DNA from 2 places in the Bradyrhizobium sp. 160 genome. Region 1 is predicted to be linked to the other one. Evidence: riboswitches for the same ligand, from Rfam matches in the RefSeq annotation. Region 1 holds a riboswitch; the other holds the start of a gene.
The links. A riboswitch is a leader RNA that binds a small molecule or an ion and turns the genes downstream of it on or off. The one in region 1 is predicted to bind S-adenosylmethionine.

Region 1 (15,328 bases):
GCCAGCAATTACACCGACCGGCGCTCGCCCTACGCCGGCGTGATCTCCAAGCGACGGCTGCTGGCGCTCGAGGGCGCCCATCCCATCGCCAGCAAGACGCTGTTCGAGGTGCTGCTGCCGGTTGCCCCGCCACGCGTTCCCACCTAGATAGGCGGCATGGACGCGACCACGCTGCTGACGACGCCATCGATGACGGTCTCCGAATTTCGCTGCGATGCGGGACCGGAGGACACACCCTTTGCAGAATGCCGCACCGGGCATTCCATCGCCTATGTCCGCTCCGGCAGCTTCGGCTGCCATTGCCGCGCCGGCTTCTTCGAACTGGTGGCGGGATCAATGCTGGTCGGCACGCCCGGCGAGGAATACACCTGCACGCATGAGCACGTGTGCGGCGATATCTGCCTTTCGTTCTTCCTGAGCGAGGACCTGGTCGAGACTCTCGGCGGGCGGCGTGAGGTCTGGCACGTCGGCGCGACGCCGCCGCTGCCCGAGCTGATGGTGCTGGGCGAGCTGGCCCAGACGGCGGCAGATGGCAACAGCGATCTCGGCCTCGACGAAGTCGGCCAAATCCTGGCCGGCCGCTTCATTGAGGTCGTCTCAGGCAAGACGCGCAAGCCGGCGCCGCCCACCGCGCGCGACCGCCGGCGCGCGGTGGAAGCCGCGCTGTGGATCGACGAGAACTCGCAATCCGAGCTCGACCTCGAGCAGGCAGCAAAGCAGACCGGCCTCAGCCCGTTTCATTTTCTCCGGCTGTTCTCGGCGGTGCTCGGCGTCACCCCGCATCAATATCTGGTGCGCTCGCGCTTGCGACATGCCGCGCGGCTGCTCACCGAGGACGATACCGCGGTCACCGACATCGCCTATGACGTCGGCTTTGGCGATCTCTCCAACTTCGTCCGCACCTTCCATCGCGCCGCCGGCGTATCCCCGACCAAGTTCCGGCAGGCCTCGAAGGGGGAGCGCAAGATTCTCCAAGAGCAGCTTGCCCTCAACTGACTAGGTTCGTCTCCGGCGCGCGCCATCAAGCGGCGCGCAGTGCAAATGGAGACGATCATGTACGACCACATCGGATTGCGCGTTGCCGACCTCGATGCCGCCACGCGCTTCTACAGCGCAGTGCTGGCGCCGCTCGGCTATATCCTGTGCTCAAGCGGCGACGGCTATGCCGGCTTCGGGCCGAAGGGCGAGCCGGCGCTGTGGCTGCACCTGAACAAGGGACGCAAGGCCGATGGCGCGCATATCGCCTTCCGCGCCAAGGATCACGACGCGGTCAAGGCGTTCCACAGCGAAGGGCTGAAGAGCGGCGGTCGCGACAATGGCGGCGCCGGCCCACGCAAGGATTACAGCCCGACCTATTATGCGGCGTTTTTGATCGACCCTGATGGCAACAATGTCGAGGCGGTTTGTGCGTGAGCGTGCTCGCGCCTCGCTACAAGCCGTCATGCCCCGGCTTGCCGCCTTCGCTAAAGCTTCGGCGGCCGAGCGCCCTTGAGGCCCCGGCGTAGCGTTGGCGGAGCCGGGACCGGGTCATCCAGTACGCCGCGGCTTCGCGATCCTATCACGTCGGTCTCTGGAATACTGGATTGCCCGATCAAGTCGGGCGATGACGGCCCTATCGCCCGCCTCTCCACATTATAGGAAATAGGAATCCCCATGGCCTCCATCCACAATGACATTCCCCTTCCCGCCTCCGCGCGCGACGTCTGGGACGCCGTGCGCGACTTCGGCGCGCTGCATCAGCGGCTGGTGCCGGGCTTCGTCACCGCCTGCAACCTCGACGGCGATGCGCGCATCGTCACCTTTGCCAACGGTTCGGTGGCACGCGAGGTGCTGGTCGATTGCGACGACGCGCGGCGACGGCTGGTCTATGCGATCAACAACGAGCGGCTGAAGCACTACAGCGCCTGCGTGCAGGTGATCGCCGAGGGCGAGACGAGGTGCCGTCTGGTCTGGACCATCGACATGTTGCCGAACGAGCTTGCGTCCTATGTTCAGGGGCAGACCAGCGAAGCCGTGATCGCGTTGCACAAGGCCTTTCCGCCCGCCGCGGCGTGACCTTTCTCACAGCGATCCGCCCTCGCCAGCCGTAACCATGGCGACGTGCGTCCGGTTGGCTCCGCTCTCCCGGCGGAGCCGCGCACGCGAGGAGCATGCCATGAGAGGTGCGGACAAGGTGATCTGCCAGGCGGCCGCCGTGCTGCTGTTGTTTTCCGTCGCGAGCACGCCGGCGAAGGCGCAGCTTGCGGGTTTTGGTGGCGGTGCCGGCGGCGAGGACATGATGACCCAGATGGCGCCAATGCTGGAGATGATGAAGGCGAAGATGGGCAAGCGCCGCTTCGCCATGCTGATGCAGACCATGGGCCCGATGATGAGTCGCATGATGGAGAACGGCGGCGGGCTTGGTGGCATGATGGGTGGCGGAGGCTTCGGTGCGCCGAACTACGGCGGCTACACGCCGATGAGCGGCGGCTATATGCCAGTCGGGATCGGCAGTATGGGCAGCGGCGACATTATGGGCATGCTCGGTGGCGCCGGAGGCGGAGACATGATGGCGATGATCCCGCAATTGATGCGGCTCGCCAATGCCGGCGGCGGCCATCGCCGCCACAGGCATCGCTAGTCGGCAACAGCTGACAGAGCTGGCCTGATCGCAGGTTTCGTCTTGCGCGGTCCCCAGCGGGTCAGCACCACGCTGGAGCACGACAGCAGGCCGAGCACGACCATCGAGCTTGCGGCGAGCCAGAAGAAGCTCTGCGCGCTGGCGTCGTGGGCCGACAGCCACCAGCCACAAGCGGCGATGTAGATCAATCGCGCGGTCTGCGCCAGCACCGGCCCGATCACCTTGGCGGCGCCCTGCGAGGAGAAATACATCGTCGTTGCGAGGCCGAAGAAGGCGTAGAACGGTCCGACCGTCGAGAGATATTGATGGCTCGCCGCACGCACGGCCACGCTGTCGGTGAAGATGTTGACCCAGAGATCGGGGAAGATCGCAACGAGGCATGCCGGCGCGCCGACTGCCACGAAAGCCGCAGCACTGGCGATCCAGGCGATGCGCCGGGCGCGCGCGATGCGGCCCGCGCCGATCGCCATCCCGACCATCGGCACACAGGCGATGCCGAACGAGAATGCGATCGAGGTCAGCAGGAATTCCAGCCGCGCGCCGATACCGTAGCCGGCGAGGATCGCGGTGCCGAACTGCGCCAGCATGTGAGTGAAGATCGAGATCGTCAGCACCGATTGCAACGGCGAGAAGCAGGCGATGGCGCCGACCTTCAGGATGTCGAAAAACATCGCCCATTGGATGCGCAGGCCGCGCAGCTTCAGGACGATTCGGGCGCGGCCGGAGAACAGGTACCAGCCCATCACGCCGATGTTCATGCAATAGGCGATCAGCGCGCCGGCCGCGACGCCGCGCATGCCGAGCTGCGGCACCGGCCCGAGCCCAAGGCCCAGCGTGCCCCCCAGCACGATCTGCCAGACCGCCGAGTTGAGGATCAACAGCGACGGCAGCTTCATGTTGCCGGTGCCGCGCAGGACGCCCGCCAGGGTGTTGAGCAGCCAGGGCAGCACCGCGCCGCCGAAAAACACCTGCGTGTAGGCGATGGCGTGGGTCAGCACATTGCCACGGCCGCCGAGCAATTCCAGCAGGCGCGGCCCGAAGATCAGCATGCCCAGCATGAAGACGAGACCGAAACTGATGCCGATCAGAATCGCGTGCACGGCGAGGTTTCCGGCGCGCTCGCGATCCCCGGCGCCCAGCGCACGCGCGATGGCGGAGGCCACCGCGCCGCCCATGGCGCCGCCCGACATCGTCATGGTCAGGATCACGGTCGGAAACACCAGCGCCATCGCGGCCAGCGCCTCGACGCCGAGCCGGCCGACATAGGAGGTCTCGGCGATCACCACGCACATGCCGGCCGACAACCCGATCACGTTCGGCCAAGCGAGCCCAAGCAGGGTGCGCAGAATCGGACCGTCGGTCAGCGCGCTCCTGACGGGACGCGGAGGCGGCGGCAGCGGGCGCTCCTGTTCATCGACCGGGATTTCGGCGATGTCGGACATGTCTTCTCCCGGACACGAGCGCCATTTGCGGCGCGGCAATAAACAGGTGTGCCAATAAATCTATTCGCGCGCAGGGCGCGGCAGGGCTTGTTAGCATGGCGGGCGCCGATTCCTCCTGCGTCAGGTGCAGGCGTGCCCTGCGGCAGCGGCTTGTCACCCTCGCCTATTCAATCGTCCAGACCAGCGGCGGGCGGCCGCCCTTCGCGGTCCGCATGCGCACGCCTATGTTTCTTCCGCATCCTGCAGCGAGGCCCTCGAACAATCCTTCCAGCACCTTGGCGCAGGTGGGGTGATAGTCGGCGACATCGTCCATCAGCTTCCAGCTCCGCTGATGGATTGCAAAGGCGCCTTCGGATTGCGAGGTCTCGGCGGCATCGTCCTGCGCGGCAAACAGCGCGCTCAGGAACGATGCGAATTCGCCCGCACCACCGCGGCCGCGGCCCATCGCCAGCGCCGCCGCGACCTCGTCGAAATATTGCATGCCGATCAGCTTGCCGGTGAGATGCAGGAGATAGCCGGCGTCCTCGGGGCCGAACAGCTGCACCATCACGGGCGCGGCGGTGCGGACATATTCCATGGCGTAGTTGCGATAGGCTTTCTCGAGCCGCGGTTTCGGCCAGCTCGTCACCGGCAAAGCCGGCGCGGTCTTCGCATCGAACGTAGGGGCCTCCAGATGCCGCGCGAACACCAGGCGCTGGTCGAGATCGAGCGGATGGTCGTATTGATGATAATAGCCTTCGAGCCCATCCTGGCCGTCGACGCTCTGCTTGGTGCAGACGAAGCCGAGGCGGAGATCGCCGAGCGCTACGCCGTTGTTGGCGTGCCAGCCACGCAGCATCGCGCGAGAGACTTCGCCGGGCACGCCGCAGATTGCGGTGCCCCTCCAGATCCAGCGCGGCGGCGGGTAGCGGATCCAGGCCTTGGTGTCGCTCTCATACATGTATTCGACATGCACGCCGCCGATCCAGTTGGAGAGATAGTGATATTGCGCGGCAGCCACCGCCGGCGGCAGATGACGGAGGCCGAGCTTTTGCAAGCCAGGCAGGAAGCGCTCCTGCTGCTGGCGGCGGAACACGCGGAAGACGAATTCAGCGGCATCCGCCGTGCCGCGCCGCGTGACCACGGTGAGGATCAGGCCGGTGAAGTAGGCGTGATAGAGATCGGCGACCGCGCGCCAGCGTTTCCATTGGGCTTCCTGCGCTGTGTCTGATATGGCGGTCATGTTCGCTCCCGATCATTGTTTTGATCGAATGTGTCACTGCACCGGGTGACAGGCAACATGCCACGCATGCAGGCCGCCCTGCACGACGGCCCGTCAATTCCGCATCACGAATTTTGCGCAGCCTTGGCCGCGCGCTCGCGCTCAATGCGCTCCGTCACGTCGCGCGCCATCGCGACCGATCCGAGCACGGCTGCGCCAGCATTCCGTACTAGCGCAAAGGTCATCTCAATGTAGAGCTTGCGCCCGCTCTTGTGCAGCGCGCGGGTCAATGTCGGCTTGCCTGCAAGCTTCATCGTGCCGCTGGCCAGCGCAGCCTCGAAGCCTTTCCAGTGCGCGGCGCGCAGATGCTCGGGAATGATCAGATCGAGGTTCTGGCCGAGCGCCTCCGCGGCGGAGAAACCGAACAAGGCGGCCGATGCCCGATTCCAGCGCGTGATCGTGCCGGAGCGATCCGAATAGATCAGCGCGTCCGCGACGTCGTCGATGATTCTCGCGTCAAGTTGGGATGGATTGCTCATGACACCACCTCGCATGTAGCCCGGATCTCGGCCCGCATCCTGACACATACTCGGTGTCATCGCCCGACTTGATCGGGCGATCCAGTACTCCGCGGCGGACATTTTTGAAACGAACTACCGCCGCAGAGTACTGGATGCCCCCGACAAGCCGGGGCATGACAGCGGAGCGTGGGACTAGCGCTACACCCGGAAATGCTTGCTCAGCTTCAGCCCCTGCGCCTGGTAGTTCGAGCCGATGCGCTGGCCGTACATCGCATCGGGACGCGCCAGCATCTTCTCGTAGACGAGGCGGCCGACGATCTGGCCATGCTCGAGGATGAAGGGCACCTCGCGCGAGCGCACCTCCAGCACGGCGCGCGCGCCTTGCCCGCCGGCACCGGCATAGCCGAAGCCGGGATCGAAGAACCCGGCATAATGCACGCGGAATTCGCCGACCAAGGGATCGAACGGCACCATCTCCGCGGCGTAATCGGGCGGAACCTGCACGGCCTCTTTCGAGGCCAGGATGTAGAACTCGCCGGGATCGAGGATCAGGCTGCCATCGGGACGGGCCGACATCGGCTCCCAAAAATCTTCCACCGCATAGCCGGAGCGACGGTCGACGTCGACGACGCCGGTGTGGCGCTTGGCGCGGTAACCGACGAAGCCGTTGGCCTTCTCGCCGGAGAGGTCGACCGAGACGGCGACGCCGCCGGCCAGGTCGGCATCGTCGATGTCGACGAGGCGCTCGGTCGCATGCAAGCCATCGAGTTCGTCGGCATTGAGGATGGCGTCACCGGTGCGGAAGCGCACCTGCGACAGACGCGAGCCCTCGCGCACCAGCACCGGAAACGTCTTCGGGCTGATCTCGGCATAGAGCGGGCCGTGATAACCGGCGCCGATCATGTCGAAGCGGCGGGTCCCGTCGGCGATCACGCGGGTGAAGACGTCGAGCCGGCCGGTCGAGCTCTTGGGATTCGCGGCCGCGACGATTTCCGGCGGGAGCGCGAGGCTCTCCAGCAGCGGCACGATGTAGACGCAGTTGGTCTCGAGCACCGCGCCGTCGGCAAGACTGAACTCGTGCAGCTTCAATTCGTCAATGCGCTCGGCGACGGTGGCGCCGGGACCGGGCAGGAAGCTGGCGCGGACGCGATAGGCGATGTCGCCGAGGCGCAGATCGAGGCTCGCCGGCTGGATCTGGCTTTCGACGAAGTCGTAGGCGGGCAGGATCAGCCCCGCCTCTGCCATCGCCGCAATCATGCGGTCAGGCAGGATACCATTGGCATCGGCAGCGACCGTGAACGTCAACCGGGGGTCCTCATCAAGGGGCAAACGCATCCCGAGATACGGGAAATACTAGCCTTTTACGGCTATCCGATGGACGCCTTGACGGAAAGGGCATTGCGGAATATGAGCATCACTTATCCCGTGGTGATTTGAGCCGGCCGGCTTGCAGCCACGTTAAATAAGTCGCTAAACAGGCCGGGGACCTCTGTGATCCCGGCCCGTGGAGATATCCAGGCCGGTTTTTTTGTGACCATTTTTGCTCGAATGGTCATGTCGGAGGTCCTATGTCGAAGTCGCCTGCCACTTACCGTCCCGAAACCCGCCTGGTCCATTCCGGCACCCTGCGCTCGCAATATGGCGAGACGTCGGAGGCGCTGTTCCTGACGCAAGGGTACGTCTACAACAGCGCCGAGGAGTGCGAGGCGCGGTTCAAGGGCGAGGACCCCGGCTTCATCTATTCGCGCTATTCCAATCCGACCGTCGCGATGTTCGAGCGCCGCATGATCGAACTCGAAGGCGCCGAAGCCGCTCGCTCGGCGGCAACCGGCATGGCCGCGGTGACGACGGCGATCCTGGCGCCCCTGAAGGCGGGCGATCATGTGGTGGCGTCGCGCGCGCTGTTCGGCTCGTGCCTCTATGTGGTGCAGGATCTGCTGCCGCGCTACGGCATCGAGACCACGCTGGTCGACGGCCTCGACCTCGACCAATGGCAGCGCGCCCTCAAGCCGAACACCAAGACGTTCTTCCTGGAGAGCCCGACCAATCCGACGTTAGATGTGCTGGACATTCCCTCGATCGCCGAGATCGCGCACAAGGGCGGTGCGCGACTCGTCGTCGACAACGTATTCGCAACCCCGATCTGGCAGAGCCCGCTCGCGCTCGGGGCCGACGTCGTGGTCTATTCCGCGACCAAGCACATCGACGGCCAGGGCCGCTGTCTTGGCGGCATCATCCTGTCCTCGGAAGCCTTCATCGCGGAGCACATCCACAATTTCATGCGCCAGACCGGCCCGTCGATCTCGCCGTTCAACGCCTGGGTCCTGCTCAAGGGCCTGGAAACGCTGGGCGTGCGCGTGCGCGCGCAGACCGACACCGCAGCGCGCATTGCCGAGGTGCTGGCGAGCCATCCCAAGATCTCGCGGCTGGTCTATCCCGGCCGCGCCGATCATCCGCAGGCCGCGCTGGTGAAGAAGCAGATGCGTGGCGGCTCGACGCTGGTCGGTTTCGAGGTGAAGGGCGGCAAGCAGGCGGCGTTTCGCGTGCTCAATGAGTTGAAGCTGGCGAAGATCTCGAACAATCTCGGCGACGCCAAGAGCCTCGTCACGCATCCGGCCACTACGACGCATCAGCGTCTGAAGCCGGACGACCGCGCCGCGCTCGGCATCAGCGAGGGCTTCATCCGCTTCTCCGCGGGCCTCGAGCATGCGGAAGATCTGATCGAGGATCTGACCGCGGCGCTGGAGAAGGCGTGACGGGCGAATGGCGAATAGTGAGTGGCGAATAGACCCCATTCGCTATTCGCCATTCCCTATTCGCCCCTACATCGGCCGATACGTGCGCACATCAGCGGGCACGTTCACACCGAGCTTGATCTGGCCGACGGAGCGGATGATGTCGTCGGCGAGGAGCTGGGCGAAGCAGGCGTAGCCCCAATCGTTCATGTGCAGGCCGTCGGCGATGACGAAGCTCTCGACCGGGATTGCCTGTTTCTCGTGCCAGTCGCGCATCACCTCGAAGCGCGGGAAGATGCCAACGTGACGGAGCTCGGCGACCTTGCCGAGCAGCTTCACCATCTTGCCGGCGCTCTCGGCGCGCTGGTTGACCGCCGGCGAATATTGCGGATCGACCAGCACGATGTCGGCGCCGCCGGCGGCCTGGATGCGGCTGATGCCGTCCTCGACCAGCTTTGCGGTATCGGCGGGATCGAGGTTGCGCAGCACGGCGTTGGTGCCGACCTGCCAGATCACGAGATCCGGATGCACGTCGATCACCTGCGTCTGGAGGCGCTTCATCATCTCGGGCGCATCCTCGCCACCGACGCCGGCATTGATGACGGTGATGTCGGCGGTCGGATAGTGCCGGCGCAGCTGTGCGGCGAGACGGTTCGGATAATTGAACTCCGGCGAGCTCGCACCGAATCCTGCGGTGGACGACGAGCCGAACGCGACGATGACGACGGGCTGGCCGGCGACGAGCTTGCTTGCGACACGCGGCAGCGAGCCCATCGCCTTCGGGCCGCCCTTCGGCGGCAGGCAGGGCACGCGGCTGAAGATGTCGCCGGCCGACTTTGCGACTTCCTTCACCTTGTCGAGGGCGCGCGCCGTGACGCCGCGCTGCTCGGGGGACGTCGCGGCGACGGTGGTCTGGGAGGGCGGTGCGGCAGCGGGATCAGCCGGCTGCGCGGCCGTCGCCTGAGCGGCTTGCGTCTGCGCGCGCGGCTGCGAAGCGGGCATCAGCAGCAGCAGCGCCGCCGCCGCGGGCACCGCCAGCCATGACGTCAGGCAAAAAGGGCGGGGAGAACTCATTAACACTAGACCTCAATTTTGCTGCTGGGCCGGCTCCAGATGGGCAGCATCAATCACGAACTGTGCCAACGCCCGGCCAAGGCAATCATGGACCTGTTTCGCCAGTTCAGGCCCGCGGGACGGGTTGAACAAGTCGAACTGGCCCTGATCATTCCACTGTCGCATGATCGCGAAACGGTCGAACAGCGGGACGTCGTGCTCCTGCGCCACCACACGCATATTATCGAGAAAAGGCTGCGCCGCGATCATGGTTTCAGTGCGCGGACTGTACTGCAAATTCATCAAGACGACGTCAGCCCCTGCCTTTTGCAATGCAGTAACCCCTTCTGTTACCGCGCCGCGAAAATCGTCGGGATCGATGGATCGGATAGCATCCACGGTCCCGGTCTGCCAGATGACCAAAGTAGGCGTTTTTGCTTCCATCAGCTTAACGAAAGTGGACGCGGTCTCCCCTGCCGTTTTCTTGCTCTGTATTTCTACGGAGACGTGCACCACTTCGGACGCGGGCAGCTTCTCCTTGAGGATCGTCTCCATGCGTGCCGGATATGAGCTGCTCTCCGAGGATGGAATCGTGGTTGAGCGGCTTCCGATGACCAGAATCTCGAGCGGCTTGCCGGCCTTGATGGCATCGGCGACCTTGGGCAGCTGGCTTTCGCTGGTAAGCAGATAGGACGGCAATTCGCAGGCCGCGGGCGCGGCCGAGGCAGCAGGCGCAGCATCGCCCGCGCGCGCCGTGGCCGCGGCGAGGCCACCGCATAGCAGGATCAGGCTCAGGAGAACCTTCGCCTTCATCAGCCCCCTCCCGCCAGATCGGCGTTGCCGACGGCGTTTTTGGTTTTCGCACCGCTCTTGTCAGCCACGCGCTTGTACCACGAAATCACCCACGCCACCCCCCACATGATCAGGATTCCGGAGAGACTAATCAACGCATGCATGGCTGCCCCGCCGGAAACTTCGGCCAGGATGAAATGGCCGGCGAAAGCCAGGAAGACGCCGAGACAGAAGATCTCGAGCGAATGCTGCCCGCACAGGATCAGCGGCCGCAGCCAGGGCGATTTCAGGCCCGGCCAGGTCCGCGGCAGGAAGCGCACGGTGAGCGCGGCCAGCGCCAGGAAATGGGTGAAGCGCAGCACGTCGAGATCGGTCTTGTCGATCGGATACATCCACTGCTCGAGCCGCTTCGGCATGAGGTGGCCGAGCTGCGGCACGTACCAGGTCAGCGTCACGTAGAACGCCGCGGCGAGATAGGCGATCGAGATCCACATCGTCACGGGTGATGCCAGAATGCGCGACATGCGCCGCGCGCCTCCGAGCGCACACCATGCACCGAAGACGAAAAGCAATTGCCAGGCCAGCGGATTGAACGCCCAGAAGCCGTTCGGATAGGCCGAGAAGTAGAGGTCGTATTCCCAGGTCACGGCGTAGAGCACGACCGAGAGGCCGAGCGTGACGTCGGGCTTCCACTTCATCGACCACAGGATCAACGGCAGCGCCAGCATCAGCACGATGTAGAGCGGCAGCACGTCCATGTTGACGGGCCGGAAGCGTAGCAGCAGCGCCTGGACGATGGTGACGTCGGGCTGCTTGAGGAAATCCATGATGCCCATCTCTTCGGTGTAGAGCGGGTTCTCGAAGCTGGTCGCCACATAGGAGATTTCGGCGAGGAAGATCGTGAACAGGAAGACGTGGGCGACGTAGATCTGCCAGACGCGGCGCAGGATGCGCGCCGTGGCGATGACGGCGCCGCTCTCCAGCATTGCCCGGCCGTAGACGAAGGCGGCGGTATAGCCGGAGATGAAGATGAAGATCTCGGTGGCGTCGCTGAAGCCGTAATTGCGAATGGTGAACCACGTCAGCAGGCTGGTTGGCAGATGGTCGATGAAGATCAGCCACAGCGCCAGCCCGCGGAACAGATCGAGCCGGAGCTCGCGCTCGCCGATCGCCGGCAGCGTAATGGCTGGCGCGGCGGCGCGCGGCTTGGTTCCTGCGGGTTTGGCACCGGCGGTTCCCGCGATCGTCGATCCCGTCACTTGGTCGGCAATGGTCATCGGGGCCAAAAACCCTTCCGCAAATCGCGACGTTCAATGGAGTTTACCGGTCCGGCCGTCGTCTCGCAAAGCGGCCGGATCACATAAGGTTGTCTCCCCTTGGGAGTCCCTTCCCCGCGAATTCTGGCGGGACGATGTCGCCAAAGCCGTCTCCGGCGTTTGGTTCCCCAGGAGGATTTCGCTATGATGGGCCATCATGTACCGCGCCGTGACCCGCCAGATCGAAGTGACCGTCGAGCCGAGCTTTGTTCCGGAGCAGTCGTCGGCCGACCGCTCCCGCTATTTCTGGTCCTACACCATCGTCATCACCAATTCCGGCGACGAGACCGTGCAGCTGAAGACGCGGCACTGGATCATCACCGACGCCTCCGGCCGCCAGCAGGAGGTGAAGGGCGAGGGCGTCGTGGGTGAGCAGCCGATCCTGGCCCCCGGCGAGCGCTTCGAATACACCTCCGGCGTGCCGCTCACGACCGCCTCCGGCTTCATGACCGGCCGCTACCAGATGGTCAGCGAAAGCGGCGAGCGCTTCGAGATCGACGTGCCGACGTTCTCGCTGGACAGTCCGGACAACAAGCGGGTGTTGAACTAGCCTCCGATGTCATTGCTCGCGAAGGCGGAGAATCCAGCAAGCCGCGGCCTATCGGTTCAATCACTGTTCGGCTCAATCACTGTCGTCTCGGACTAATGGATCGCCCGATCACGGCCGGGCGATGACAGCGAGTACGTGCGAGCAGCCTCCCCAGCCTCGTCATTCCTAGCCTAGCTATGCGCGATGCCTAGGCGTCCTCCACGCCCGCCTCGTGCGGCGTGAACTGGTAGACCGACGAGCAGAACTCGCAGGTGACGACGACCTTGTCGTCCTTGACCATCGCGGCGCGATCGTCGGGCGAGAAGCTCTTGAGCATGGAGGCAACCGCATCGCGCGAGCAGGAGCACCGCGCTTCGAGAACCTGCGAATTGAATACGCGCACACCGCGCTCGTGGAAGAGGCGGAATAGCAGCCGCTCGCCGGAGAGCTCGGGATCGATCAGCTCGACGTCCTCGACGGTCTCGATCAGCGAGCGCGCCTCGACCCAGGCGTCGTCTTCGGCGACGCTGTGCACCTCGCTGCCCTCGGGCGCATCCCCGGGATGCAGGTCCGCCTGCCGCGCGCGCTCCGGCGCCTTGGGCAGAAACTGCATCAACATGCCACCGGCGCGCCAGCGATGCTTGCCGCCGTCGCTACTGCGCCATTCCTCGCCGACCGCAAGACGCACGCGCGTCGGGATCTGCTCGGAGCGGAGGAAATATTCGTGAGCGGCCTCTTCCAGGCTGCCGCCGTCGAGCGCGACCAGACCCTGGTAGCGGCTCATGTCGGGGCCCTGGTCGATGGTCATGGCGAGATGACCGCGGCCGAGCAGCGTGCCGGAATCTTTGGCGTCACCCAGACGCGCGGCATCGAAGCGCGCATAGGCGCGCAGGCGATCCGGCGCCATGTAGTCGACGACCAGGAACGACACCGGACCGTCGGTCTGGGCCTGAAGGATGAAGCGGCCCTCGAATTTCAGCGCCGAGCCGAGCAACGTCGTCAGCACGATGGCCTCGCCGAGCAGCTTGCCGACGGGAGCGGGATAATCGTGCTTGGTGAGAATGTCGTCGAGCGCCGGACCGAGCCGCACCAGGCGGCCGCGCACGTCGAGTGCGTCGACCTCGTAGGGCAGCACGGCGTCATCGATCGGAACCGGTGATGGCGCGCGAACCGGGCCTTCTGGCCCGGTTTTCATGTCAGGGGATTGGGAAACCATGGCCGTGTATCTGGGGTCGGAGGTGGGAAATGGAAGGGGGCGCGAGGGAGTGTTCCCGAGGCAGTTATGATCACACACGATACTGCTAATTCGGGGTCGTCCCGGCTTTCGCCAGGACGACGAACCAAACCCACTTCGCCTTCACCAGGCTGCGCTACTTCACCGCGTCAAAGCACCAGGCCAATATGCCCTTCTGCGCATGCAGGCGGTTTTCGGCCTCGTCGAACACGACCGATTGCGGGCCGTCGATCACTTCATCCGTGACCTCCTCGCCGCGATGGGCAGGCAGGCAGTGCATGAACAGCGCGTCGGGCTTGGCCAGCGACATCAGCTTGGCATTGACTTGGTAGGGCTTGAGCACGTTGTGGCGGTGCTCGCCTTCCTTGTCGCCCATCGACACCCAGGTGTCGGTGACGATGCAGTCGGCGCCCTTTACGGCGGCTTCCGGATCGGTGCCGAGCACGATCGGCGCATTGGTCATCTTGATCCAGTCGCGCATCGCCTTTTTCGGCGCGAGCTCCGGCGGCGTTGCGACGTTGAGCTGGAACTTGAAGCGCTCGGCGGCGTGGGCCCAGGACGCCAGCACGTTGTTGTCGTCGCCTGTCCAGGCCACCGTCTTGCCCTCGATCGGGCCGCGATGCTCCTCATAGGTCATGAGGTCGGCCATCACCTGGCAAGGGTGCGAACGGCGCGTCAGGCCGTTGATGACGGGCACGGTCGCATAGGCCGCAAGCTCCAGCAGCGCCTCGTGATTGAGGATGCGGATCATGATGGCGTCGACATAGCGCGACAGCACGCGCGCGGTGTCGGCGATGGTCTCGCCCCGGCCGAGCTGCATTTCGGCGCCGGTGAGCATGATGGGCTCGCCGCCGAGCTGGCGCATGGCGACGTCGAACGACACCCGCGTCCGCGTCGAGGGGCGCTCGAAGATCATCGCCAGCGTCTTGCCTTCGAGCGGCCTGACCGGCTGATGCGCCTTCTGCTTCGCCTTCATGGCGGAGGATGCGGCGAGCATGCGCTTGAGCTCCGACAGCGGGAGCTCGTTGATGTCGAGGAAGTGCTTTGGCGACTTGCTCATCAGCTTGCCGCCCGCTTGGTCTGACTGCACGAGATCGCCGCGCAGGCGCGCTCGAGCCGCCCGACGCTGTCCTCGATCTCGGCTTCGGTGACGATCAGCGGCGGCAGGAAGCGCACGACATTGTCGCCGGCGCCGACGGTGAGCAGCTTTTCGTTGCGCAGGGCGGCAACGAGATCACCCGAAGGCACGACCGCCTTGATGCCGATCAGGAGCCCCTCACCGCGGACTTCGCTGACGATATCAGGATAGCGATCGATCACCGAGGCGAGCTTCTGCTTGAGCAGCAGCGACATCCTCTGCACGTGATCGAAAAAGCCGGGCTCGAGCATGACGTCGAGCACGGCGTTCGCAGCGGAGATCGCGAGCGGATTGCCGCCGAAGGTCGAGCCGTGCGAGCCGGGCGTCATGCCGGAAGCCGCTTCCGCGGTGGCAAGACAAGCGCCGATCGGGAAGCCGCCACCGAGCGCTTTCGCCAGCGACATCACGTCGGGGGTAACGCCGAGACGGCGATGCGCGAACAGATCGCCGGTGCGGCCCATGCCGGTCTGCACCTCGTCGAACGCGAGCAACAGCCCCTTCTCGTCGCAGAGCTGACGCAGCGCCTTGAGGAAGGCGGGTGTTGACGAACGCACGCCGCCCTCGCCCTGGATCGGCTCGATCAGGATGCCGGCGGTCTGCGGACCGATCGCCTTCTTCACGGCCTCGATGTCGCCATGCGGGACTTGGTCGAAGCCATCCATGGGCGGGCCGAAACCTTCAAGATATTTTGCCGAGCCCGTCGCCGCCAGCGTCGCCAGCGTGCGGCCGTGGAAGGCGCCTTCGAAG
Region 2 (15,328 bases), on a different contig from region 1:
CACGTGACGATGTCGTCAAGGCCGTGGACCGGGCCGATGACGTCACCATTGCCCAGATCATCGGGACCGGCGCGACGGCCGAGGAACTCGCCGAAGCCCAGGCCTGGCTCGCCAATGACGAGCCGATGATCAACGACTTGCGGCCGCTGGCGCAGGGCCGGGTGCGCGAGCTGGTGGATATTCTCTCGGAGCTCGAGGAGGACGACGAGGAGCAAGGCCCCGCCGCTCCCGGCTCCGCGTCCGCGCTCAGCTAGCCAGCAAGCCAACCGACGAATTCGCCCCGGAAAGATAGATCTCTCCGGGGCGTCCTGTTGCTTCAGGCGGCAGATACGCTCAGTTCAGCTTCCGCTTCGGCACCGGGGCCTCGAACTGGGCGATCTCCGCGGTTTGCGGCGCCTTGCCGTTGAAGGTCAGCACGTTGCCCTCGGACGAGATCGCAACCCTGTCGCCGTCGCTGATCTCGCCGGCCAGGATCATCTCGGCGAGCGGGTCCTGGAGATAGCGCTGAATCACCCGCTTCAGCGGCCGTGCGCCGTAGGCGGGATCCCAGCCTTTGGCAGCAAGCCAGTCGCGGCCTGCGGCATCGAGCGTCAGCACGATCTTGCGATCGCTGAGGAGCTTCTGCAGCCGCGCGAACTGGATCTCGACGATCCGGCCCATCTCGCTCTTCTGCAAGCGGTGGAACAGGATGATCTCGTCGACGCGGTTGAGGAATTCGGGGCGGAAATGCCCACGCACCATTCCCATCACCTGCTCGCGCACGGCCGAGGTGTCCTCGCCTTCCGGCTGGTTGACCAGAAATTCCGAACCGAGGTTCGAGGTCATGATGATCAGCGTGTTGCGGAAGTCGACCGTGCGGCCCTGGCCATCGGTCAGGCGGCCATCGTCGAGCACCTGGAGCAGGACGTTGAACACGTCGGGATGCGCCTTCTCGATCTCGTCGAACAGCACCACCTGATAGGGCCGGCGCCGCACCGCTTCGGTGAGCGCGCCGCCCTCGTCATAGCCGACATAGCCCGGAGGCGCGCCGATCAGCCGCGAGACCGAGTGCTTCTCCATGTATTCGGACATGTCGAGGCGGACCATCGCGGTCTCGTCGTTGAACAGGTACTCGGCAAGCGCCTTGGTCAGCTCGGTCTTGCCGACGCCGGTGGGGCCCAAGAACATGAACGAGCCGGTCGGCCGGTTCGGGTCCTGCAGGCCTGCGCGCGAGCGGCGCACGGCGGTTGCGACCGCACGCACGGCTTCGGCCTGGCCGACGACGCGCTTGCCGAGCTGATCCTCCATCTTCAGGAGCTTCTCCTTCTCGCCTTCCAGCATCTTGTCGACGGGCACGCCGGTCCAGCGCGAGACCACCTGCGCGATGTGGTTGGCGGTGACCGCCTCCTCCATCATCTCGCCGGCGTTCTCCTTGGCCTCGATCTCCGCGAGCTTCTTCTCCAGCTCCGGGATCCTTCCATAGGCCAGCTCGCCGGCCTTCTGGAATTCGCCGCGCCGCTGGGCGTTGGCCAGCTCGACTCGCAGGCCGTCGAGCTCGGCCTTCAGCTTCTGGGCATCGGAGAGCTTGCTCTTCTCCGCGCTCCAGCGCGCCGTCAGTGCCGCAGACTTCTCCTCGAGCTCGGCAAGGTCCTTCTCCAGCGTCTGGAGCCGGGACTTGGAGCCGGCATCGCTTTCCTTCTTCAGCGCCTCCTGCTCGATCTTGAGCCGGATGATCTCGCGGTCGAGCGAGTCCAACTCTTCGGGCTTGGAATCGACCTGCATCTTCAGCCGCGCCGCGGCCTCGTCCATGAGGTCAATGGCCTTGTCGGGCAGGAAGCGGTCGGTGATGTAGCGGTTGGACAGGGTCGCGGACGCCACAAGCGCCGAATCGGTGATCCGTACGCCATGGTGCTGCTCGTACTTGTCCTTCAAGCCGCGCAGGATCGAGATGGTATCCTCGACCGACGGCTCGCTGATGAAGATCGGCTGGAAGCGCCGCGCCAGCGCCGCATCCTTCTCGACGTGCTTCTGGTACTCGTCGAGCGTGGTCGCGCCGATGCAGTGCAGCTCGCCGCGGGCGAGCGCCGGCTTGAGCAGGTTGGAGGCGTCCATCGCGCCATCGCCCTTGCCGGCGCCGATCAGCGTGTGCATCTCATCGATGAACAGGACGTAGGTGCCCTCGCTCGCGGTGACTTCCTGGAGCACGGCCTTCAGCCGCTCCTCGAATTCACCACGATACTTCGCGCCGGCGATCAGGGCGCCCAAGTCGAGCGCAAGCAACTTCTTGTCCTTGAGGCTGTCGGGCACATCGCCATTGACGATGCGCAGCGCCAAGCCCTCGGCGATGGCGGTCTTGCCGACGCCGGGCTCACCGATCAGCACGGGATTGTTCTTGGTCCGGCGCGACAGCACCTGGATGGTGCGGCGAATCTCCTCGTCACGGCCGATGACCGGGTCGAGCTTGCCGTCGCGCGCCGCCTGGGTGAGGTCGCGGGCATATTTCTTCAGCGCGTCGTAGGCATTCTCGGCGGTCGCGCTGTCCGCGGTGCGGCCCTTGCGCAGCGCTTCAATGGCCGCATTGAGATTTTGCGGGGTGACACCGCCCTTATTGAGGATCGTGCCGGCCTCGCTGGTCTTCTCCAGCGCCAGACCGAGCAGCAGCCGCTCGACGGTGACAAAACTGTCGCCGGCCTTCTCGCCGGCCTTCTCGGCCGCATCGAAGGTGCGGGCGAGCTCGGGCGCGAGATAGATCTGGCCAGCGCCGCCGCCGGAGACCTTCGGTACCCTGTTCAGCGCGTCCTCGGTCGCCTTCAGGATTGCACGCGAATTGCCGCCGGCGCGCTCGATCAGACCGGCAGCCAGCCCTTCAGTGTCGTCCAGCAGGACCTTCAGCACATGCAGGGTGGAAAACTGCTGGTGCCCCTCGCGCATCGCAAGCGACTGCGCGGATTGGATGAAGCCCCTGGAGCGTTCGGTGTACTTCTCGATATTCATGTCTTTTCTATCCCTCGGCCTGCCCTCGGAGCCCTCAAAGGCACTCCAGACGGCATCTTCATTGGGTTTCCGATCACCGTATTGACGTTTCAACCGGTAACAGTCGTGTTCTGCCGGCGGTGCCGCCGACCTGAGGCAAATGTGGGAAGCGGGTCGCTGATGCGGAAGAGGCGCGTTCACAATTTCGTGCGCTCACGGGCCGCTTGGCGCGGGCCTGCCGAATCCCCTAAGTAGCGGCATGATAGCCAGCCGCACCGCCGAGATTACCGGCCTCTACCGCTACCCGATCAAGGGCCTGACGCCGGAACACCTGACCCGCGTCGTGTTGCGGAGCGGCCAGACCCTGCCCGCCGACCGCCGCTACGCCATTGAGAACGGGCCGAGCGGGTTCGATCCCGAGGCGCCCCAGTGGAAGCCGAAAATCCAGTTTCTGATGCTGGCGCGCAATGAGCGACTGGCCTCCCTCGACAGCTGGTTCGAGGACGCGACCAATCGCCTGACCATCCGCAAGGACGGCCAGATCGTCGCCAGCGGCGATCTCGAGACCGCTGCCGGGCGCGCCGCCATCGAGAGCTATTTCAGCGAGAACTTTCAGCCGGAACTGAAGGGCCCGCCCAAGGTCCTGTCCGGCCGCGACCACAGCTTCTCCGACGTCGCCCGCAAGGTCGTGTCCATCATCAATCTCGACAGCGTCCGCGCCCTCGAGACCATGCTCGGCGCCGCCGTCCACCCCCTGCGTTTCCGCGCCAATCTCTATGTCCGAGGTTGGCCGGCTTGGTCCGAGCTCGACCTCGTCGACCAGACGCTCGCGATCGGGCAGGCGCGGCTGAAGGTGGTCAAGCGCATCAAGCGCTGCCCGGCGACCAACGTCGACCCGGTGACCGCCAAGCGCGACCTCGAGATCCCGCCGGCGCTCTCGCGCCATCTCGGCCACATGGATTGCGGCATCTATGCCGAGGTGATCGAAGGCGGCGAGATCGGCGTCGGCGATGCGGTCGCGGTGGAAGAGCCGAGACTGGTGTGAGCGAACCCTTCGCTGCCGTAGGGTGGCCAAAGCGAAGCGTGCCCACCACTTCCGTTTTCGAATGTTGACGCACCGCTGGTGGGCACGGCGCTTCGCGCCTTTGCCCACCCTCGGCTCCATCGTTAGTTCGGCATCACATACGCATAGATCTTGCCGCGCGAGACCGGCGCCTCGCGGACGCGGTTGCCATTGTTGCCGGAGATCATGATCGGATTACCCCGCGCATCGATGCCGCTGATGATCCCGACATGGCCGCCGCGGCCGCCGCGCGACATCACCGCGATGGCGCCGACCTGCGGACCGGAGATGCGCGTGCCATAGCGCGCGAACGAACTCGCCATATCGGAGCCCGTGCCCTGATGCCCGGTATGTTGCAGCACCATGTTCATGAAGCGCGCGCACCACAGGCTGCCGCGTCCGGTGGGATTGCCGCCGAGATAGCGGCGCGCCTCGGACACGAGGCCCGATCCGCCGCCGAAACCGCCGCTGCTCATGGCGTTATTGGCCAAGCCGCTAGGGGCTATTCCATTAGTGGCCATGCCGCCGCTATTGGCGTTCGGATCATAGCTCGCCTGAATGTTGGCGAATCCGCTCGCCTGCAATCGCGCCGCGCTGCGCTCGAAGCGCGAGCTGCGGGCATGGTGGCGGTTGTGATGATGTCTGGCGTGGTGCACGTAAGCGTGCCGCTCTGCGCTATGACGATGATGCGGCCGCGCTGAGGCCGGAGAAACGAACGCGACGACCGTCGCGAAGAAGAGCGCCAGCGCGACAACACAACGCGACAGGCGAGACGCAAACAACTCGAACATTCTTCATCCTTCGTTACACCCCCACTTCCCCGATCGGCCCGTGCGCGGCCGACATCTACTTTGCGTATCAGAATCCCGATGTGGCGAGATCAAGACACGTCCCGGGAGATTTTGCGCGGAGGTTAACGGTGCTAGAACCCTCATGCGTGAACTGCAGAACGGCATTCCAATGCCGCAGCACTCTCAGGGAGAACCGCATGCCTTACGCCGTGACGAAGGATGATTGCCGTCTGTATTTCGAGGAAGCCGGCGCCGGTACGCCGATCATCTTCCTGCACGAGTTCGCGGCCGACTACACCAATTGGGAGCCGCAGATGCGCTACTTCTCGCGCGGCCATCGCTGCATCACTTATTCTGCGCGCGGCTACACGCCGTCCGACGTGCCCGATGGCGAGGCCTACACCTACACGCATTTCTACACCGACGCGCTCGCGGTGCTCGATCACCTCAGGATCGAGCGCGCCCATCTCGTCGGCCTGTCGATGGGGGCCTACTCGTCGCTTCAGATCGGGCTTAATGCGCCACAGCGCGCATTGTCGATGACGCTGGCCGGCGTCGGCTCGGGCTCCGAGATCGAGAATCTCGACGCCTGGCGCAGGCAGTGCCGCGCCAACGCCGAGCAGTTCGAGACGCTCGGCTCCGCCGAGGTCGCAAAGGTCACGCGCGAGGCGCCGAGCCGGATTCCCTTCCTGGTGAAGGACCCGCGCGGCCACGCCGATTTCTACGCTGCCCTTGCTCGCCACGATGCCAAGGGATCGGCGCGCACGATGCGCGGCTTCCAGGGCGGCCGTCCCTCGATCTATACTATGACGGATGCGATCAGAGGCGTTGCAACGCCGGCGCTGATCATCTGTGGCGACGAGGACGATCCGTGCGTCGGACCGAGCCTGTTCCTGAAGAAGCATCTTCCGGCCGCAGGGCTCGCGATGTTTCCGAAGTCGGGCCACGTCCTCAACCTCGAAGAGCCGGCGCTATTCAACGAGAGCGTGGAGCGGTTCGTCACGCTGGTGGAAGCGGGCCGCTGGCCGGTGCGCGATCCGAGGTCGCTGGCGGCGCATTAGCTGTCATTCCGGGATGCGCCGAAAGGCGCAGGCCCGGAATCCATCGGGCCGCGGTCGCTGTTGCACGATGGATTCCGGGCTCGCGCTTCGCGCGCCCCGGAATGACGGACAGAGACTACTTCCCCTCGCCTCTGCTCAGCAGGAACACGCCCTGCTCGCCGAACATGTTCCACACCCACCAGGGCAGGTTCAGCGGCACCGGGCGGCCGTAGAGGTCGAGCGCGACCGAGCGCTCCATCTTGACGTTGATCTCGTCGCAGAGCTCGACAAAATCCTTGATGGTGCAGAAGTGGATATTGGCGGTGTCGTACCAGGTTGCCGGCAGATTCTCCGTGCGCGGCATGTGGCCGCCGATCAGGAGCTGGAGCCGCATCTTCCAGAAGCCGAAATTCGGAAACGACACGATGGCGCGGCGGCCGATGCGCAGCAGGTTCTCCAGCACCACCCGCGGCTGCCGCGTCGCCTGCAGCGTCTGCGACAGGATCACGTAATCGAAGGCGTCGTCGGGATAGTTGACGAGGTCGGTATCGGCATCGCCCTGCACCACCGCGAGCCCCTTGGCGACGCAGCGGTTGACGCCCTCGCGCGACAGCTCGATGCCGCGGCCGTCGATGCCACGCGTTTCCAGCAGCTGGAGCAGATCGCCCTCGCCGCAGCCGACGTCGAGCACCTTCGAGCCGGGCTTGACCATGTCGGCAACGAGCAGATGATCGGCGCGAAACTGACCGGACGGCCCCGTCGCAACGCCGTTCAGCGGCAGCACCTCCTGTACCGACATCTTAGCCACCTTTGCCGTTGAGACCGCGGGCCTTGCCCGCGGATTGCAGGAAGGCCCGCGAGATGTCGAAGAATTCGGGGACGTCGAGCAGGAAGGCGTCGTGGCCGCGATCGGTCTCGATTTCGGCGAACGACACCCGCGCGCTCGACGCATTCAGCGCGTGCACCAGCGCGCGCGATTCCGATGTCGGGAACAGCCAGTCGCTGGTGAAGGAGACCACGCAGAAGCGGGTCTTGATGCCCACGAACGCCTTTGCCAGCACGCCACCATGATCGGCGGCGATGTCGAAATAATCCATCGCGCGCGTCAGATAGAGATAGGAATTGGCATCGAAGCGCTCGACGAAGGACGAGCCCTGATAGCGCAAATAGGACTCGACCTGAAAGTCGGCGTCAAACGAAAAGGTCGGCAGCTCACGGTCCTGCATGCGGCGGCCGAATTTTCGGTGCAGCGCGGCGTCTGAGAGATAGGTGATGTGCGCCGCCATCCGTGCCACCGCGAGGCCGCGATGCGGGTGGATGCCATGGTCGGCATAGCCGCCATTGTGCCAATCGGGATCGGCCATCACGGCCTGGCGGCCGAGCTCGTGGAAGGCGATGTTCTGCGCCGAGTGCCGCGTCGAGCACGCAATCGCCAGCGCGGAGTACACGCGGGCAGGATAGGCCGCGGTCCATTGCAGCACCTGCATGCCTCCCATCGAGCCGCCCACCACCGCGAACAACGTGTCGATGCCGAGCCGGTCGATCAGCATCGCCTGCGCCCGTACCATGTCGGGAATGGTGATGACGGGGAAATCGAGGCCCCAGACCTTGCCCGTCGCGGGATTGATCGAAGCCGGCCCGGTCGAGCCCATGCAGCCGCCGATCACGTTGGAGCAGATGATGAAGTAGTGTTGAGGATCAAGCGGACGGCCGGGGCCGACCAGCGTCTCCCACCAGCCGGGCTTGCCGGTGACCGGATGCACGTTGGCGACATGCTGGTCACCGGTCAGCGCATGGCAAACCAGAATGGCGTTGGAGCGATCGGCGTTCAGCTCGCCATAGGTCTGGTAGGCGATCTGGAACGGGGAGAGATCGACGCCGCAATCGAGCCGCAGCGGCTGATCGGCGCCGAAATGCACAACCTGCGAACTCGGATGATCTACCTCGTGCGATCGATCGTCGGCGCTGATCGCGGGACTCGGAATCGACTTGACGCTACCCATCTGAGCATCGACCTCGTTTGCGATCAGACTTACGACCGCAGTGACATCAGGCCATAAAAAACCCGGCCTGAACGATAGGTTCGGCCGGGATCGGAAGCGTCCCCGGCCTGTTTAGCGAGTTTTTTAACGTGGCTGCAAGCCGGCCGGCTCAAATGACCACGGAACAGGCAAAAACTTACTGTTTGGAGCGGTCTTCGTCAAGCCGCGGTCCGGATTAACCCCATTCGTCCCTGATACGTCGCCTGAAAAGGCCCAGCTTCTCCTAGCATTTCTCTTTGCTTTCGCGGCCTATCCTGCCTAATCAGGACATCGACCGCAGCGGTGACGGCACTGACCGATCCGCATTGGAACGCCTCTGAACAGCCGTTGTCAGTCATGTCCCAACGTCCGCCCGCGCCGCCATCGCTTCAGGAATTGCGCAAGGAGATCGACGCGATCGACGAGGGCATGCATCGCCTCCTGATGCAGCGCGGCGACATCATCCACCGCCTGATCGAGGTGAAGCAGACCCAGGAGGTCGGCTCCGCATTCCGGCCGGCGCGCGAGGCCGCCATGATGCGCGACCTCGTCCAGCGTCATCGCGGCATCCTGCCGCTCGACACGGTCGAGAGCATCTGGCGCGTCATCATCTCGACCTTCACCTATGTGCAGGCGCCGTTCTCCGTGCATGCCGACATCTCGGTGAGCGAGCCGGCGATGCGCGATTCCGCGCGCTTCCATTTCGGCTTCACCGTGCCCTACATCGCGCATTTCAGCGCGCAGGCCGCGGTCGAGGCGGTGGCGAAGTCGAAGGGCGACCTGGCGCTGGTCTCGGCGACCTCGAGCCGCACGCCGTGGTGGCTGGAGCTGGAAGAGACCGGCGCGCCCAAGATCATCGCGCGGATGCCGTTCGTCGAGCGCGCCGACCATCCGGCTGCACTGCCGGTGTTCGCGATCTCGCGCGTCGCCGACAGCGCGCTGGTGACTGAGGTCGAGACCTTCAGCGTGCGCGTATCGGGCTGGAACGCCGAGGTCGCGCGCGCCCTGTCGCCGCTTGCCGAAATCGTGGCGGTGCCCGATACCGCCTTCGACGGCGCCGCCCTGCTGGTCTCGGTCACGAGCGCGACCAGCATCGACAAGATCAGGGCTGCCCTGATCGAGGCGGGGGCCTCGGTGCGCTCCACGGCCCTCGTCGGCAGCCACGCAACGCGCTATACGGTGCCCCCGACCGGGCCGAAATCGTAAGTCGCGAGCCGTCCCGCCAATCCGGAGTTGAAGATGTCCCGCCCCGTGCCGAATCCCGGCATTCTCGATATTGCGCCCTACACGCCCGGCAAGAGCCCGGTGCCGGAGCCGGGCCGCAAGGTGTTCAAGCTCTCGGCCAACGAGACGCCGTTCGGGCCCTCGCCGAAGGCGATCGAGGCGTTCAAGCGCGTGGCGGATCATCTGGAGGATTATCCGGAAGGCACCTCGCGCGTGCTGCGCGAAGCGATCGGCCGCAGCTTCGGCCTCGACCCCAACCGCATCATCTGCGGCGCCGGCTCCGATGAGATCCTCAATCTGCTCGCGCACACTTATCTCAGCCAGGGCGACGAGGCGATCTCGACCACCCACGGCTTCCTGGTCTACCCGATCGCGACCATGGCGAACGGGGCCAAGAACGTGGTGGCGCCCGAAACCAACTTCACCGCCGACGTCGACGCCATCCTCGAGGCCGTGACACCGCGGACAAAACTGGTCTGGCTCGCCAATCCCAACAACCCGACCGGCACCTATCTGCCGTTCGATGAGGTCAAGCGCCTGCGCGCCGGCCTGCCCTCGCAGGTGCTGCTGGTGCTGGACGCCGCCTATTGCGACTACGTCTCGCGCAACGATTACGAGATGGGAATCGAGCTCGTCGCCACCACCGAGAACACGGTGGTAACGCACACCTTCTCCAAGATCCACGGACTTGCGGCGCTGCGCATCGGCTGGATGTTCGGCCCCGAGCACATCATCGACGCAGTCAACCGCATCCGCGGTCCCTTCAACGTGTCGACGCCGGCGATGTATGCCGCGGTCGCCGCGATCGAGGACACCGCGCACCAGGCGATGTCGAAGCAGTTCACCGAGACCTGGCGCAACCGGCTGACCGAGGAGATCGGCAAGATCGGGCTGAAGGTGACGCCGAGCGTCGCCAATTTCGTGCTGATCCACTTCCCGACCGACAAGGGCAAGACCGCGGATGATGCCGACGCCTTCCTCACCGAGCGGGGCCTGGTGCTGCGCGCGCTGAAGAATTACGGCCTGCCGCATGCGCTGCGCATGACTATCGGCACCGAGGAGGCCAACCGCCTCGTGGTCGAGGCCTTGCGCGACTTCATGGGCGGCAAATGAGCGCGCAGGCGCACTTCCAGCGCGTCGCGCTGATCGGCTTTGGCCTGATCGGCGGCTCGATCGCGCGCGCTGCGAAGCTCCAGGGCTTGGTGAGTGAGATCGTCACCACCGCGCGCTCGGAAAAGACGCGCGCGCGGGTCGCCGAGCTCGGCATCGTCGACCACGTCGTGGCGACCAACGCGGAAGCGGTGAAGGATGCCGATCTCGTCATCCTCTGCATTCCCGTCGGCGCCTGTGGCGAGGTCGCGCGGGAGATCGCCGCGCATCTCAAGCCGGGTGCAATCATCTCCGACGTCGGCTCGGTCAAGGGCGCGGTGGTCAGGGACATGGCCCCGCATCTGCCGCAGGGCGTTCATTTCGTGCCGGCGCATCCGGTCGCGGGCACCGAGCATTCCGGTCCGGATTCGGGCTTTGCCGAGCTCTTCATCAACCGCTGGTGCATCCTCACGCCACCGGAAGGCGTCGATGCTGCTGCCACCGATCGCCTGCGCGCGTTCTGGGCGGCGATGGGCGCCAAGGTCGAAATCATGACGCCGGATCATCATGATCTCGTGCTCGCGATCACCAGCCATCTGCCGCATCTGATCGCCTACACCATCGTCGGCACGGCCGACGAGCTGGCGCAGGTGACGGAATCCGAGGTGATCAAATTCTCCGCCGGCGGCTTTCGCGATTTCACCCGGATCGCCGCGTCCGACCCGACGATGTGGCGCGACGTCTTCCTCGCCAACAAGGAGGCCGTGCTGGAGATGCTCGGCACCTTCACCGAGGACCTCGCCAAGCTCACCCGCGCGATCCGCCGCGGCGACGGCGAAGCTCTGTTCGACCACTTCACCCGCACCCGCGCCATCCGCCGCGGCATCGTCGAGATCGGCCAGGATTCGGCCGCGCCCGATTTCGGCCGGCCGCACGCTGCGCTGAAGAAGCCGTAACTTCACTCCCGTCATTCCGGGGCGCGCGAAGCGCGAACCCGGAATCTCGAGATTGCGGCTCGAGATTCCGGGTTCATTCGCTTCGCAAATGCTCCGGAATGACGGCGAGTCAATACAGCGGCGGGATCTGGCCGACCTTGACCGGACCGAGCAGCACGGCGCCGTCGACGAATTTCAGCGGAAAGCTTCTCGCCTTCTTGCCCTCGAGCGTGCTCTCGGTGCCGATCGAATTGATGCCGGCGGCGACGCCGGCATTGGCGTTCTGCTTGATGACCTTGCCGAGCCCCGGAACGGCGCGGTCGAGCGCGCCGAAGAGATTGTTGAGATCCTGCGACTTCACGCCGGGCGCGACGCGGTCGAGCGTTGCCTGCGGTACGCCCTCCTCCAGTATCTTGTCGATGCCGAGCGCCGGGATCACGCGCTCGAGGCCCGTCACCGTCATCTGCAATTCGCCGTCGAGCCGGCCAGTGGCCGAGAGGCCGAGCGTGCCGGCCGCAACCGCGATCATCTCGCCCTGCTGGATCCGCGACTGCACGATCTCGATATGGCCGCCGGCGGCCTGGATCTCGCGGAAGCGCTGCGGCCAGGGTTTTGGCGTGACGTCGGTGAGGCCGGTGACCTTCGCGCGCGTGTCGGCCTCGAACGGCTCGGCGAGCAAGGGATGAACGCCCTGGATGCTGCCCTGCGCGACATGGAGCACCGTCTCGATGACCGGATGATCGGGCGACGATCCGTCCGCGAGGCGGCCGTGCAGCTCGACCTGCTTGGCGCGCGCGAGCGGCACCGGCACGCTGCCGTCGAGACGGTTGAGGCCGGGATCGTCGAACACGATGGAGGCGCGATCCGGCACGGCCGGCAGACCCACCACGCTAGCGCGGCCCTTGCTCCAGTTCACCACGAAGGTGTTTTGCGTGACGCCGTCAGTCAGCGTCGCCGGCGCGGAGAACTCGGCGATGACGAGCTTGGGGTCGTAGACCTGGGCGACGACCAGGATGTTGTCGAGCTTGGCCGTAAACGGCGTCTTGCTCGCATTCTGCGACACCAGGGCGACGCTGGCGCCGGAGCACTGGACCTCGAAGCGGAACGGGAATCCCGCGATCGAGCGCTTGGCGCAATCATAGATGCGTCCGGATTTGGCCTCCTGCGCGCGCCAGGCGTCTGCGGCAATTTCGGCCTGCGACGCCGCGTAGAACCAGAAACAGCTCCAGGCGACCGCGAGGACCAGGACGAGAACGGGTGCGATGAAAAGGCCCCAACGGGAGCGACGGCCTGTGGCAACGGTCATATTGGACATGCGGCGACCCTTTGACCCCAGATTCAGGCAAATGTAAGCGAGGTCCGCCCCCGACGAAAGGCGGAGAATCCGCTTCGCTTGGGGGCACCGTTCTGCTAAAGCGCGGCGCGATTTGGAAAAATCGTCATCGCGCTTTAGCTCCTTGTTCGAGCATGATCTTTTCGGAAAACCGCTTCACACTTTTCCGGATCATGCTTTAGCCGTGCCCGAAATGTCGGAAATCACCCTCCCCTCCGTCACCACCGCCAACGGCGACCTCTGGGTGTTCGGCTACGGCTCGCTGATGTGGCGGCCGGGGTTCGAATTCGAGGAGCGCGTCCCGGCGCGGCTGGTCGGCGAGCATCGCGCGCTCTGCGTCTATTCCTTCGTGCACCGCGGCACGCCGGAGAAGCCCGGCCTGGTGCTCGGGCTCGACCGCGGCGGCGCCTGCCGCGGCATCGCCTTCCGCGTCGCCGAGAAGAACCGCAGCGAGGTCGTCGCCTATTTGCGGGCACGCGAGCAGGTCACCTCGGTCTACCGCGAGGTGATGCGCTCGGTATGGCTGGAGAACGATGCGCGGCAGCGCGTCTCCGCACTCACTTATGTCGTGGACCGCGGTCATGTCCAATATGCCGGCCGGCTCTCGCTCACCGAGCAGCACCGCCATGTCATCCAGGGCCATGGCCAGTCCGGCGCCAATCGCGACTACGTCACCGCGACGGTGAAAGCGATCGAAGCCGAAGGCTTTCGCGACACGCAGCTGCACCAGCTTGCGACGATGCTGCACGGCGATGCGCATTCCCTGCACGCGCCGGCGCCGACCGAAGATCGCGAGAACCGCTAACTGTCCGACCGCGCGTAGCTCGGCGCGGAGCCGATCAAGTGCTCCTGCTCTTTCCGGCCGGCTTCGACGAGACGGTCGGTCGCGTCTTCGATCGCCGTCTGCACGCGCGCGAGAAACTCGTCCTTCGGCAGGCCCGACGGCAGTGGATCGAGGAATTCCACCACCAGCGTGCCGGGATAGCGCATGAAGGTGCGACGCGGCCAGAACAGGCCGGAATTGAGCGCGACCGGCAGGCACTGCACGCCGCAGGAGGAGTAGATCTGCGCAAACCCTGTCTTGTAGGCGGGGGCAGCGCCCGGCGCGCGGCGCGTGCCTTCCGGAAAGATCACGAGCTGACGGCCGCCGCGCACGGCCTCGCGCGCCCGCCGTGTCATGTCCAGCAGCGCTTTCACGCCGGCATTGCGGTCGATCGCGATCATGCCGGTCTTGACCAGGAATTGACCAAAGACCGGGATCTGCATGAGCTGGCGCTTGAGGATGAAGATCGGGTGCTCGAAAAAGCCGGGCAGCACGAACGTCTCCCAGAACGACTGGTGCTTTGCCACGACCAGCAACGGTCCCTGCGGGATCTTCTCGACCCCGCGGAATTCCACCTTGATGTTGCAGATCACGCGCATCAGGATCAGCGTCGCCTTCGCCCACCATTCCGCGACCGTCAGCATGGCGCGCGGCGGCAATGCGAAGGTCGGCAGCGCCACGATCGCCAGGCACACCAGCACGGCGTAGAACAGCACGTTGAACACGAGCGAGCGCAGGAAAATCAGGAACATCGACGATCCGATCAATTGCCGGTCAATTGGCCTGTGCTGTGGCGGGCCGCTTCGGCTGCACGCCCACAGGCTGCTCCGACACTTCGGGCGAAAGGTCAATCCCGAAATTCTCCAGCCGCACCCTGAGCTCGGCCGCGACGTACTTGGCGTATTCCGACAGCAGCAGCCGCAACGTCGGCGCCGAAGTCCACCACGGCTCCTCGCGCCATTTGTCCCCGACCACCGCGAACGGGATCAATGTGGTCTGCGGCATCGCATGGGAGAATTCCACCAGCGCGCGGGGCATGTGATAGTTCGAGGTGACCACGATCAGCGATTTGAACTGGCGCCCCTCGGCCCAGCGCCGCGCCTCCGCCGCATTGCCGCGGGTCGAGAGCGCGGTGCGGTCGAGGTCGACGCAACAGGACATGAAGGAGTGGTTCTCCGGCAGGGTGCGGGAGATGTCGCTCGCCGTCGAAGTCGGATGCACGCCCGAGATCAGGAGCCTCCTGCCGTAGCCGGCAGCGAGCAGCTCCATCGCGTCCGACACCCGGGAGGAGCCGCCGGTCAGCACCACGATGCCGTCCGCCTTGCGATCCGGCACCATCTCGGCGCCGCGCAATTGCGACAGGAACGCAACGAAGCCTGCTGCCGCGCCGATGAAGGCAAGCGCGATCGTCGACACGATTGCCGCGCGCAGCCAGCCGCGCGGCAGTTTTGGCGATCGATCGTCGGTCGGCGAGGTCATGCGATGTCGGTGATCCCTTCCCAGAGGTGATTTTAAGACGTTTTGAGGCGAAGTGGAGTCTGGTTTCTTTACCCTCTCCCCTTGTGGGAGAGGGTGGCTCGCCGCGAAGCGGCGAGACGGGTGAGGGGTCTGTCTCCGCACATTCGGCCTCGACGTTCGTGCGCGCGGACAGATACCCCTCATCCGGCGCTTCGCGCCACCTTCTCCCACAAGGGGAGAAGGGAAGCAGCGAGTCAGTCGCGAGTATGTCGTCCAACTCTATCACCCAACACTCAATCGATATCATTCAGCGTCGCGAACAGCGTCTGGCGGGAGGCGACCGCGGTGATGGCGCCGATCAGCACCGCCTGGACCGCGAGCACGATGTAGCCGGATGGCCGCAGCGAGAAGGTGCCGAGCAGCGCGGCGAACTGATCGCCGACAGGGGTGCCGGAGAACCAGCCCGCGATCGACTCGGAGAAGCCGAACACCAGCATGGCGGCGCCGCCCCCGATCACGCCGCCCTCCAGGCCCAGCCTGAGGAAGTGGCGCAGGAAGCGGTTGGCGATGTAACGGTCGCCGGCGCCGACGAAATGCAG

Region 2: it holds a riboswitch for S-adenosylmethionine, as region 1 does, so the genes downstream of both, metX (homoserine O-acetyltransferase MetX) here and IVA98_RS11700 (O-succinylhomoserine sulfhydrylase) in region 1, are expected to answer to the same signal.

Annotation. Positions count from the first base shown of each region.
Region 1 is NZ_JADPKD010000028.1:449,077-464,404, reverse strand. Features, by position in the region: gene IVA98_RS11745 (methylated-DNA--[protein]-cysteine S-methyltransferase) at 1-147, shown strand, start outside; gene IVA98_RS11740 (helix-turn-helix transcriptional regulator) at 157-996, shown strand; gene IVA98_RS11735 (VOC family protein) at 1,054-1,413, shown strand; gene IVA98_RS11730 (SRPBCC family protein) at 1,654-2,055, shown strand; gene IVA98_RS11725 (hypothetical protein) at 2,156-2,620, shown strand; gene IVA98_RS11720 (MATE family efflux transporter) at 2,617-4,062, opposite strand; gene IVA98_RS11715 (hypothetical protein) at 4,226-5,284, opposite strand; gene IVA98_RS11710 (PAS domain S-box protein) at 5,389-5,802, opposite strand; gene IVA98_RS11705 (2'-deoxycytidine 5'-triphosphate deaminase) at 5,983-7,119, opposite strand; SAM riboswitch at 7,200-7,279, shown strand; gene IVA98_RS11700 (O-succinylhomoserine sulfhydrylase) at 7,353-8,540, shown strand; gene IVA98_RS11695 (SGNH/GDSL hydrolase family protein) at 8,607-9,593, opposite strand; gene IVA98_RS11690 (SGNH/GDSL hydrolase family protein) at 9,606-10,385, opposite strand; gene IVA98_RS11685 (OpgC domain-containing protein) at 10,385-11,641, opposite strand; gene apaG (Co2+/Mg2+ efflux facilitator ApaG/CorD) at 11,838-12,230, shown strand; gene IVA98_RS11675 (Hsp33 family molecular chaperone) at 12,418-13,425, opposite strand; gene argF (ornithine carbamoyltransferase) at 13,580-14,503, opposite strand; gene IVA98_RS11665 (aspartate aminotransferase family protein) at 14,503-15,328, opposite strand, start outside.
Region 2 is NZ_JADPKD010000005.1:48,588-63,915, reverse strand. Features, by position in the region: gene IVA98_RS01315 (hypothetical protein) at 1-254, shown strand, start outside; gene clpB (ATP-dependent chaperone ClpB) at 334-2,973, opposite strand; gene IVA98_RS01305 (MOSC domain-containing protein) at 3,212-3,997, shown strand; gene IVA98_RS01300 (NlpC/P60 family protein) at 4,120-4,806, opposite strand; gene IVA98_RS01295 (alpha/beta fold hydrolase) at 5,004-5,867, shown strand; gene metW (methionine biosynthesis protein MetW) at 5,983-6,645, opposite strand; gene metX (homoserine O-acetyltransferase MetX) at 6,647-7,849, opposite strand; SAM riboswitch at 7,940-8,019, opposite strand; gene IVA98_RS01280 (chorismate mutase) at 8,225-9,073, shown strand; gene hisC (histidinol-phosphate transaminase) at 9,107-10,204, shown strand; gene IVA98_RS01270 (prephenate/arogenate dehydrogenase family protein) at 10,201-11,136, shown strand; gene IVA98_RS01265 (DUF2125 domain-containing protein) at 11,246-12,430, opposite strand; gene IVA98_RS01260 (gamma-glutamylcyclotransferase) at 12,642-13,253, shown strand; gene IVA98_RS01255 (lysophospholipid acyltransferase family protein) at 13,250-14,023, opposite strand; gene IVA98_RS01250 (YdcF family protein) at 14,046-14,750, opposite strand; gene IVA98_RS01245 (cell division protein FtsX) at 15,023-15,328, opposite strand, start outside.